DNA from 4 places in the Pseudoduganella sp. GW821-FHT11H04 genome. Region 4 is predicted to be linked to each of the others. Evidence: predicted binding sites of a transcription regulator. Region 4 holds the regulator's gene; each other region holds the start of a gene.
What was found. The regulator sigma-54, encoded in region 4, starts transcription at its own class of promoters, with help from an activator protein. The targets are predictions, from matches to a motif close to TGGCANGNAANCTGCTTT.
Positions count from the first base shown of each region.

Region 1 (2,199 bases), on a different contig from region 4:
GTCGGACTGGTGCCGTTGACCATGCTGATGTTCTCACAGGTTTCGCTGGTCAGCCCCCTGGCGAACGCCGTCGCGATTCCGGTTGTCAGCTTGCTGGTGGCGCCGCTAGCCCTCGTGGGAAGTGTGTTGCCTGCGCCATTGGCGGCGCCGGTCCTGCAGGCTGCGCATTGGCTGCTTGCCGTCTTGCTGGACTGGTTGCAATGGCTCTCCGCCCAGCCGATCGCTGTCTGGTCCGCGCCGGCCCCAAGCTGGCCATTGTTCGTTTTCGCGCTGGCAGGAACCGCATGGGCGCTCGCCCCGCGCGGATGGCCCTTGCGCTGGCTCGGCCTGGCCTGTTGGCTGCCCCTTCTGGCGGCACAGCCGGATCGTCCTCCGCCCGGCGTGCTCAGGGCAATCGCTTTCGACGTGGGCCAGGGCATGGCAGTGCTGCTGGAAACGCACAATCACCGCCTGCTGTACGACACCGGCCCCGCCTATAGTCCCGAAACCAATGGCGGCAACCGCGTTATCCTGCCTTACTTGCGCGCGCGCGGCATCAATTCATTGGACGGGATCATCGTGACCCATAGCGACACCGATCACTCCGGTGGCGCGCTGGCAATCCTGCGTGAGATCCGCACCGGGTGGATGCTGTCGTCGCTGCCTGACGGCCACCCGATTTCGAAGGCCGCGCCGAAGCACATGCATTGCGTGGCTGGGCAAGCCTGGGATTGGGACGGCGTCCGATTCGAGATGCTGCAGCCGACGGCAGCCAGTTACGACGACCCGGCCCTGAAACCGAACGCGCGCGGGTGCACACTGAAGATCACCACAAAATCCGCAGGCATCCTGCTCGCGGCCGACATTGAAGCGCCGCAGGAAGCGGCACTGGTGGCGGCGGTGCCTGAAAAGCTGCGCGCCTCGATTCTCCTTGTCCCGCACCACGGCAGCGGCACCTCGTCCACCCCGGCCTTCCTGGCCGCCGTCGAACCGCGCCACGCGGTTTTCCAGCTGGGCTACCGCAACCGCTACCACCATCCGCGAGCCGATGTTCTTGGGCGTTACGTTGATATGGGCGCCGGTATCTGGCGGACAGATGACGCCGGAGCCGTCACGATGGAGATCGGCGCCGAACCCGTATTAGGCGCCTTTCGCCAGCAGCATGCCCGCTATTGGTACGGCCGCTGAGCACACCAAAAAGGGACACTTGCAACAGCGCTGTTGTTCCATTACGGAGCACCGGTGGCATTCAAGGCATGGCATGGAGTTTGCGATGTAAAGGGTGAATGTCCTTCGGACTTTCGCCAACAAACTTACATCAAGGAGACTGTCATGCAATGGAGTAACCCAGAGTTCATCGATTTCCGCTTCGGCTTTGAAATCACGCTGTACATCTTCAACCGTTAAACGGAAATGGCCGCCGCAGCTTGCGGTGGCCAACCTGCATCATGAAAATCATCGTACTCGGCTCGGCAGCAGGCGGCGGCTACCCACAGTGGAATTGCAACTGCCGCAACTGCGACGGTTTTCGTCATGGGCTGGTGCGTAGCCGCCCGCGGACACAGTCCTCCATCGCGATCTCGGCAAACGGCACCGATTGGCTTCTGGTGAACGCCTCGCCCGACATCCTGGCCCAGGTTCGCGCCACGCCTGCGCTGCAGCCGGCGCGCTCCGTGCGGGATACCGGAATCGCGGCCGTGCTCTTGATGGACGCCCAGGTCGATCACGTCACCGGATTGATGATGCTGCGCGAGGGGCCGGCGATCCCGCTGTATTGCAGCGCGCCTGTCTGGGAGGACTTGCAGGCCGGTTTTCCCCTGGCACGTGTGCTGGGGCATTACTGCGGCGTCGAATGGCATGAGTTGCCGGTGCAGCACGGGGATCGCACCGCCTTCACGGTCCCGAAACTGGAGGGCTTGCGCTTCACGGCCATCCCGCTCGACAGCAAGGCGCCTCCCTATTCGCCGCATCGCGAAGCGCCGGTCCCGGGAGACAATATAGGGCTGCTTGTGGAGGACTTTGCCAGCGGCGGAAAGCTCTTCTACGCACCCGGCCTCGGCGCCATCGCCCCAATGACAGCGGCCGCCATGCGCGAAGCCGACTGCCTGCTGGTCGATGGTACTTTCTGGACCGAGGATGAAATGATTACGCTCGGCTTTTCCAACAAGCCAGCTGCCGCCATGGGGCACCTGCCACAGCATGGTCCCGGTGGCATGATCG
Region 1 covers NZ_JBXARE010000018.1:58,546-60,744, reverse strand. The annotation lists gene AC1RTP_RS25760 (DNA internalization-related competence protein ComEC/Rec2) at 1-1,167, shown strand, start outside; gene pqqA (pyrroloquinoline quinone precursor peptide PqqA) at 1,312-1,386, shown strand; gene pqqB (pyrroloquinoline quinone biosynthesis protein PqqB) at 1,425-2,199, shown strand, end outside.
Region 1: the regulator sigma-54 is predicted to act here: its motif matches at 1,237-1,254, upstream of pqqA (pyrroloquinoline quinone precursor peptide PqqA).

Region 2 (2,199 bases), on a different contig from region 4:
CCGGGATGGTCTTGTCGGCTTCGATGTTGACCAGGTCGGATCCGTACTTGAATTTCTTCGACTGCTGCTTGTCCAGGGTAGCGAAGGAAGTGCCGGCGAAGTTTGCCTCGTAGCCCAGCACGCGATCGAGCTCGGTCGGGTGGCCGACGGATTCGTGGATGGTCAGCCACATATGCTCCGGCGACAGCACCAGGTCGTACTTGCCCGGTTCGACCGATTTCGCGGTCAGCTTTTCCTTTGCCTGGCGGCCAGCGGCCTTGGCGTCTTCAATCAGGTCGTAGGAACGGCTGTACAGGGTGGCCACGCCGCCCGCAGCCTTGATCTTGTCTTCCTTGCGGCCATCCAGGTATTCGTAGCCCATGCCGACCGGGGTGCCCAGGTCCGAGCGGCTGCGGAATTTGCCGGTGGTCTTGTCGACTGCGGTCGCGAAGAACGGCACCCACAGGCGGTGCAGGTCCTGGTCGATGTAGGAGCCGTCGGTGGAAGCAAAATACTTCTGCTGGTTGACCTGGAACAGCAAGGACTGGATGAAGGAAGCGCCCGAGTCCAGCGCGCCCTTGTTGGCCGTGATCAGCAGGTCGGCCTTCTCCTTGATCGGCACCGTGCGCCAATCCTTCTTGATCGGGGTAGCCCAGGAGACTTCACCCACGCCCGGCGTTGGCGCCAGGGCCACGCCCAGTGCCTGCAGCTTGGAATTGGCCTTGGCGATGGCGACCGCCTGGCGCGCCGCACCGGCCACGCCGTCCGGCGACATATCGCTGGTGGCGGCAAAGCCGTAAGCGCCGTTGGCGATCACGCGCACGCCCACGCCTGCGGATTCGGTGTTGGTGACGTTTTCGATGTTCAGGTCACGGGTGGTGATGAACTGGTTCAGGTAGCGGCCAATGCGTACGTCGCAGTAGCTGGCGCCGGCCTGGGTGGCCGCGGTCATCGCGGTATCTGCCAGCATCTTCTTGAACTTCACTTCCACGGGCTTAATCAGCTCGTCGGCCGCAATGGCGCGGCCAAAAGGCATCATCATGGCAGCCATTGCACCGCCGCTCATGTTGAGGAATGCACGTCGTTCCATAGTCTCTCCAGGGTTATCGTTATACCTAAGACAGCTTGCAGGAGACAAATCGTACGCAATTTTTATGCCATTGTGTAAAGCTTGTAGTTTGGGTGCGTGGGGCGCACCCAAACGCCGAAACACAAACTTTTAGTGTCCGATCAGTGTCCGCACAGCGTCCGCGCGGACACTTGACCGGGCGGCCAGCTTGCACGATCATCAAGCTCCCGGGCAACCGGATCCCCCGTGTCGCCCGCCTAACGAAAAATAGGAGACTTCTGAATGAAACAGTATGTCCTGGCCGGCCTGCTGGCCCTTGGCTTCACCAGTTTTTCCGGCGCCGCCCTGGCCGATCCTGCCTTGAAGGCAGCTATCGCCAGCCCGGCCCGCAACGCGGATAACGTCAAGCGCGACCAATTCCGCCACCCTTACGAAACCCTGACCTTCTTCGGCATCAAGCCGAATATGACCGTGGTCGAACTGTCGCCGGGCGGCGGCTGGTACACCGAAATCCTGGCGCCTTACCTGCGCGACCAGGGCAAGCTGATCGCCGCCGGCACCACCAACTCCGCCGAGGGCTTCCAGAAATTCCTGGCCAAGGATCCGGGCCGCGACAAGGTGGTGTATGGCACCTTCATGCCGGGCAAAGGCGTGTACAACTACGCGCCTAAGGGCAGCGCCGACATGGTGCTCACCTTCCGCAACGTCCATAACTGGATCGGCATCGGCGACGATGGCATGAAGAAGATGATGGCCAACATCTACGACAGCCTGAAACCAGGCGGCATCTTCGGCGTGGAAGAACACCGCCTGCCAACTTCCATGAAGCAGGACGCCGAAGCGAGCTCCGGCTATGTGCATGAAGCTTATGTGATCAAGATGGCCGAGCAGGCCGGCTTCAAGCTGGTGGCAAAGTCTGAAGTCAATGCCAATTCCAAGGACGACGCCAGCCACGAAAACGGCGTATGGGCGCTGCCGCCTACCTACACCAACAAGGACAAGGACCGCGCCAAATACGCCGCCATCGGCGAGAGCGACCGCATGACCCTGAAGTTCGTCAAGCCGCAATAAGTGCTTAAATCGCTGCAACGCGCTGCCGCCGGACTAGTGCTGGCGGCAGCATCCACCCTGGCCTGGGCCGCGGACCCGCC
Region 2 covers NZ_JBXARE010000020.1:40,719-42,917, forward strand. The annotation lists gene AC1RTP_RS26495 (TldD/PmbA family protein) at 1-1,069, opposite strand, end outside; gene AC1RTP_RS26500 (class I SAM-dependent methyltransferase) at 1,331-2,119, shown strand; gene AC1RTP_RS26505 (substrate-binding periplasmic protein) at 2,120-2,199, shown strand, end outside.
Region 2: the regulator sigma-54 is predicted to act here: its motif matches at 1,122-1,139, upstream of AC1RTP_RS26495 (TldD/PmbA family protein).

Region 3 (2,199 bases), on a different contig from region 4:
AACACGCGCCCAACGAAAAACTGCCGATGGTGCTCCTGCCGCATGGCGGGCCGCACGGCCCATCCGACTCCTGGTACTTCGATTCAGATGCCCAATTCCTGGCCAGCCGCGGCTATGCCGTGCTGCAGGTAAATTTCCGCGGTTCGGGCGGACGCGGCGACGCTTTCCAGTCGTCCGGCCACCGCCAGTGGGGCGGCAAGATCATGGACGACTTGATCGACGGCGTGAAATGGGCCAGCAAGCAGGGCGAGATCGACGGCCAGCGCGTTTGCAGCTACGGCATCAGCTTTGGCGGCTATGCCTCTCTGATGCTGGCGGCAACGGAACCCGACATGTTCAAGTGCGTCATCGGCTACTCGGGTGTGTATGACCTGGCCTATATCTACAAAGAGGATAACGTCCGCACCTCGCGCACTAGCACCAACTGGCACAGGAAATACATCGGCGACGACATGGCGGAACTGGAACGCTTCTCACCTTCCGCCCAGGCCGCCCGCATCAAAGCACCGGTCCTGTTGATCCACGGCGGCAAGGACAACATCTGTCCGAAGGAACACGCTTACCGCATGCGCGACGCGCTGAAAGAAGCCGGCAAAACGCCTGAGTGGATGTACATCGACTACGAAGGCCATGGTTTCTACGATACTGAAAACAGAACTGCCGCCTACCAGAAAATCGAAGATTTCCTGAAGCGTCACATCGGCGCGAAATAAGGAAACGGGGCTCAGCGAGCCCCGTTTTTTACTTATGGTACCGTCGACAATATTTACACTTTCATGACGATTGGAACCTCTCAATATAGGGGCTTCCCTCTGTAATTCCCCACGTCCTTCAATTGGCGCGCTTTTTGCTCCTGACCAAGCTGGCAATGCTTTTAACGGCCAAGGAATGCCGGCCTACAGGCTGGCAAACGAGTAGTTCCACAATAATCCATACAGGGAGCCTGTTATGATTTTGAAGAACAAAAAAGTTATCGCGTCGTTGCTGGGTGCATCACTGGTCATCGCTGCAAACTGCTCTCAGGCGCACACCATCGCACTGGGCAGCATTAACGCCGGCGCTCCTGGCAGCGTCACGATCTGGCTTGGCAGCTATCACACCGACGCGCCGAATGAAGGTTCGTTGACTTTGAACGGCGTCACCAAAGCCTTTGATATGGTTTCCGATTCGCTGCCAACCGGCCTGGTGGCGGGCTCGAATTACTTCTATGCCGACACGGTCAGCGGCACACAAGGCGACTTTGATGCCCCGACCAATGCGACTTGCTGCGGCGAGACCCGCTGGCAGGGCGTGACCTTTACCGGCCTTGCTGCCGGCGACTATGCCTACAGCATCACGGGCATGAACTCGGTGGATTGGGCCGACTGGAACTCCAGCGAGGCCAACTGGCGTGGCATGGTGAACATTCCAACCTCCTCCGCCGGTGTTCCGGAGCCAGCCAGCTTAGCCCTGTTCGGACTCGGCATGCTGGGCCTGGCCAGCGCACGCCGCCGCAAGAGCCAGAAGTAAAAAGCAGTGAGGCCGTCCAGCGTTGACTGAACGGCCTCACGAGCGGTACTGCTTGTTACTGCTTTACTGCTGCTTCGGATATTTGATCGTCATTTCCTTCAGCAGGTTGTCCGCATGGTCAACCTCCTTCATCACCCACAGCATGTAGCGCACGTCCAGGTGGATGGCGCGCGTGATGTCGCGGTCGAAGTACCAGTCCTTGGTAATGGACTCGTAAGTCGAATCGAAGTTCAGGCCAATCAGCTCGCCGCGCTTGTTGACGATGGCGGAACCGGAGTTGCCGCCGGTGGTATCGGCGGAGGACAGGAAGTCCACAGGCACGGTGCCCAGCACCGGATCCTTGAACTGGCCATAACGCTTGGCCTTGACCGCATCCAACAGCGCTTTCGGCGCCTCGAACGGATCCTTGCCGGTGTATTTCTCGACGATGCCTTCCACGGTCGTGAACGGGCCCTTGCTCACGCCATCTTTCGGCGAGTAGGACGACACGGTGCCGTAGGTCACGCGCAGGGTGGAGTTGGCGTCCGGGTAGACCGGCTTGCCTTGCGACTTCTTCCAGGCGATCACCGCGCCCATATACTGCGGGATGATCTTTTCCATGTTGCCGTCCACTTCCTTGCGGCGCTCTTCCAGCGACATGGCCACGCCGTGCATGCGCACCGCCAGCTTGATGAACGGGTCATCCGATTT
Region 3 covers NZ_JBXARE010000001.1:619,821-622,019, reverse strand. The annotation lists gene AC1RTP_RS03125 (alpha/beta hydrolase family protein) at 1-713, shown strand, start outside; gene AC1RTP_RS03120 (PEP-CTERM sorting domain-containing protein) at 949-1,509, shown strand; gene AC1RTP_RS03115 (S46 family peptidase) at 1,573-2,199, opposite strand, start outside.
Region 3: the regulator sigma-54 is predicted to act here: its motif matches at 837-854, upstream of AC1RTP_RS03120 (PEP-CTERM sorting domain-containing protein).

Region 4 (2,199 bases):
CCGAAATCGACCAGCGCCTGGAAGCCCTGCTGGCGGACTTGCAGATCGAGAAGCTGCGCGAGAACCAGGCCCTGTCGCTATCCGGTGGTGAGCGCCGCCGCGTGGAGATCGCGCGCGCACTGGCTACCAATCCGCGCTTCGTGCTGCTGGACGAACCGTTCGCCGGCGTCGACCCGATCGCCGTGATCGAAATCCAACGAATCGTGCGTTTCCTGAAGGAGCGCAACATCGGCGTTCTGATCACCGACCATAATGTACGGGAGACCCTCGGCATTTGCGACCGCGCCTACATCATCAACCAGGGCGCCGTGCTGGCTTCGGGCCGCCCGGACGACATCATTGCCAATGAATCCGTACGCCGCGTTTATCTCGGCGAACACTTCCGCATGTAAGCGAAGGCCATGAAACAAACACTGCAACTGCGAACCTCGCAACACCTGGCGCTGACGCCGCAGCTGCAACAATCCATCCGCCTGCTGCAGCTGTCCACGCTGGAGCTGCACCAGGAGTTGGAACAGCTGCTCGGCGACAATCCGATGCTGGAGCGTCTTGACGATCCGCTCGACCACTCTGTGCGGCTGCTGGCCGATGGCGCCATCAGCCAGGGTAGCGGCAATGGCACCGAAGGCCCCGCCACGCCAGCGCAGGAAAGTGCGCCGGGCGAGTGTGGCGAAGCCCCGGCCGCAGCCTCCGAAGGCGACGCCTATGAAGGCGGCGAAGGCGAGGGCGGCAACGGCAGCGACGACACGGACTGGAGTTCCAGCTCCGGCAGCAAATCTGCCGACGACGAAGACAGCCGCCCGCAGCTGGAAGCTTCCGGCTGCACCTTGCGCGAACACTTGCTGGAACAGATGCGAGTGACCGTACAGGAGCCGCGCGACCGCGCCCTGATGGAAATGATCATCGACGCGCTGGACGACAATGGCTACCTGGAAGAGCCGCTGGAAGAAATCCACGAGCGTCTGCCGCCCGAGCTGGAAATCGAACTGGATGACCTTCGCTGCAGCCTGGTGCTGTTGCAAAGCTTTGACCCGGCCGGCGTGGCCGCACGCAATGCTTCCGAATGCCTGGCGCTGCAGATCAAGCGCATGCCAGGCGTGCCGATGGTGACGCGCCGCATGGCGCTGGTCATCGTCGAGAAGCACCTGGCATGGTTCGCCCAGCGCGAGTTCACCAAACTGAAAAAAGCCCTCGACTGCGACGACGAAGATTTGCGCGAAGCGCAGTGCGTCATCCGCCAGTGCAACCCGCACCCGGGCGCCGAGTTCGCATCGGGCGATTCCGATTACGTCGTGCCCGACGTGATCGTGAAGAAGGGCCGCGGCGGCTGGCTGGTCATGCTGAATAACGACGTGGTGCCGCGCCTGCGTGTGAACGCGCTGTACGCCAACCTGCTCAAGCAGGGCAAAAGCGAGTCGCAGATGAACGGCCAGCTGCAGGAAGCTAAGTGGCTGATCAAGAATATGCGCCAGCGCTTCGACACCATCCTGCGCGTCGCGGAAGCGATAGTAGAAAGACAAAAGAATTTTTTCAGCCATGGCGCGGTCGCCATGAGGCCCCTTGTGTTGCGTGAAATTGCTGATACACTGGGACTACACGAGAGCACTATTTCTCGCGTAACAACTCAAAAATATATGCTCACCCCGCATGGCATGTTTGAGTTGAAATATTTCTTTGGTAGCCACGTCGCGACCGAAGCTGGGGGTGAAGCTTCATCGACTGCGATACGGGCACTGATCGTGCAACTGACAGGAGCAGAAGACCCGAAAAATCCTTTATCCGACAGTAAGATTGCGGACATGCTGGGAGAACAAGGCATGGTGATTGCGCGACGGACTGTTGCCAAATATCGAGAAGCGTTGAAAATCCCTCCGGTAAGCCTCCGCAAATCTTTGTAGTGCAGTGCATGGGTTCCTCTGTGCGTTTCGGCGTACACGAACTCGAGAGCGACATCATCTTTAGGAGTGTGTATGAATCTCACCATCAGTGGACATCATGTCGAAGTGACCCCGGCCATTCGCGAGTACGTGCAGAGCAAGCTGGAACGAGTCAAGCGCCATTTCGATCAAGTAATCGATATTGCTGTCATCCTGACTGTAGATAACCTCACCGAGAAAGAGAAACGTCAGAAAGCGGAAATCAACCTGCGCATGTCTGGCAAAACTGTTTACGTCGAAAGCCTGTCGCAAGATCTCTACG
Region 4 covers NZ_JBXARE010000010.1:88,940-91,138, reverse strand. The annotation lists gene lptB (LPS export ABC transporter ATP-binding protein) at 1-392, shown strand, start outside; gene AC1RTP_RS20570 (RNA polymerase factor sigma-54) at 402-1,898, shown strand; gene hpf (ribosome hibernation-promoting factor, HPF/YfiA family) at 1,971-2,199, shown strand, end outside.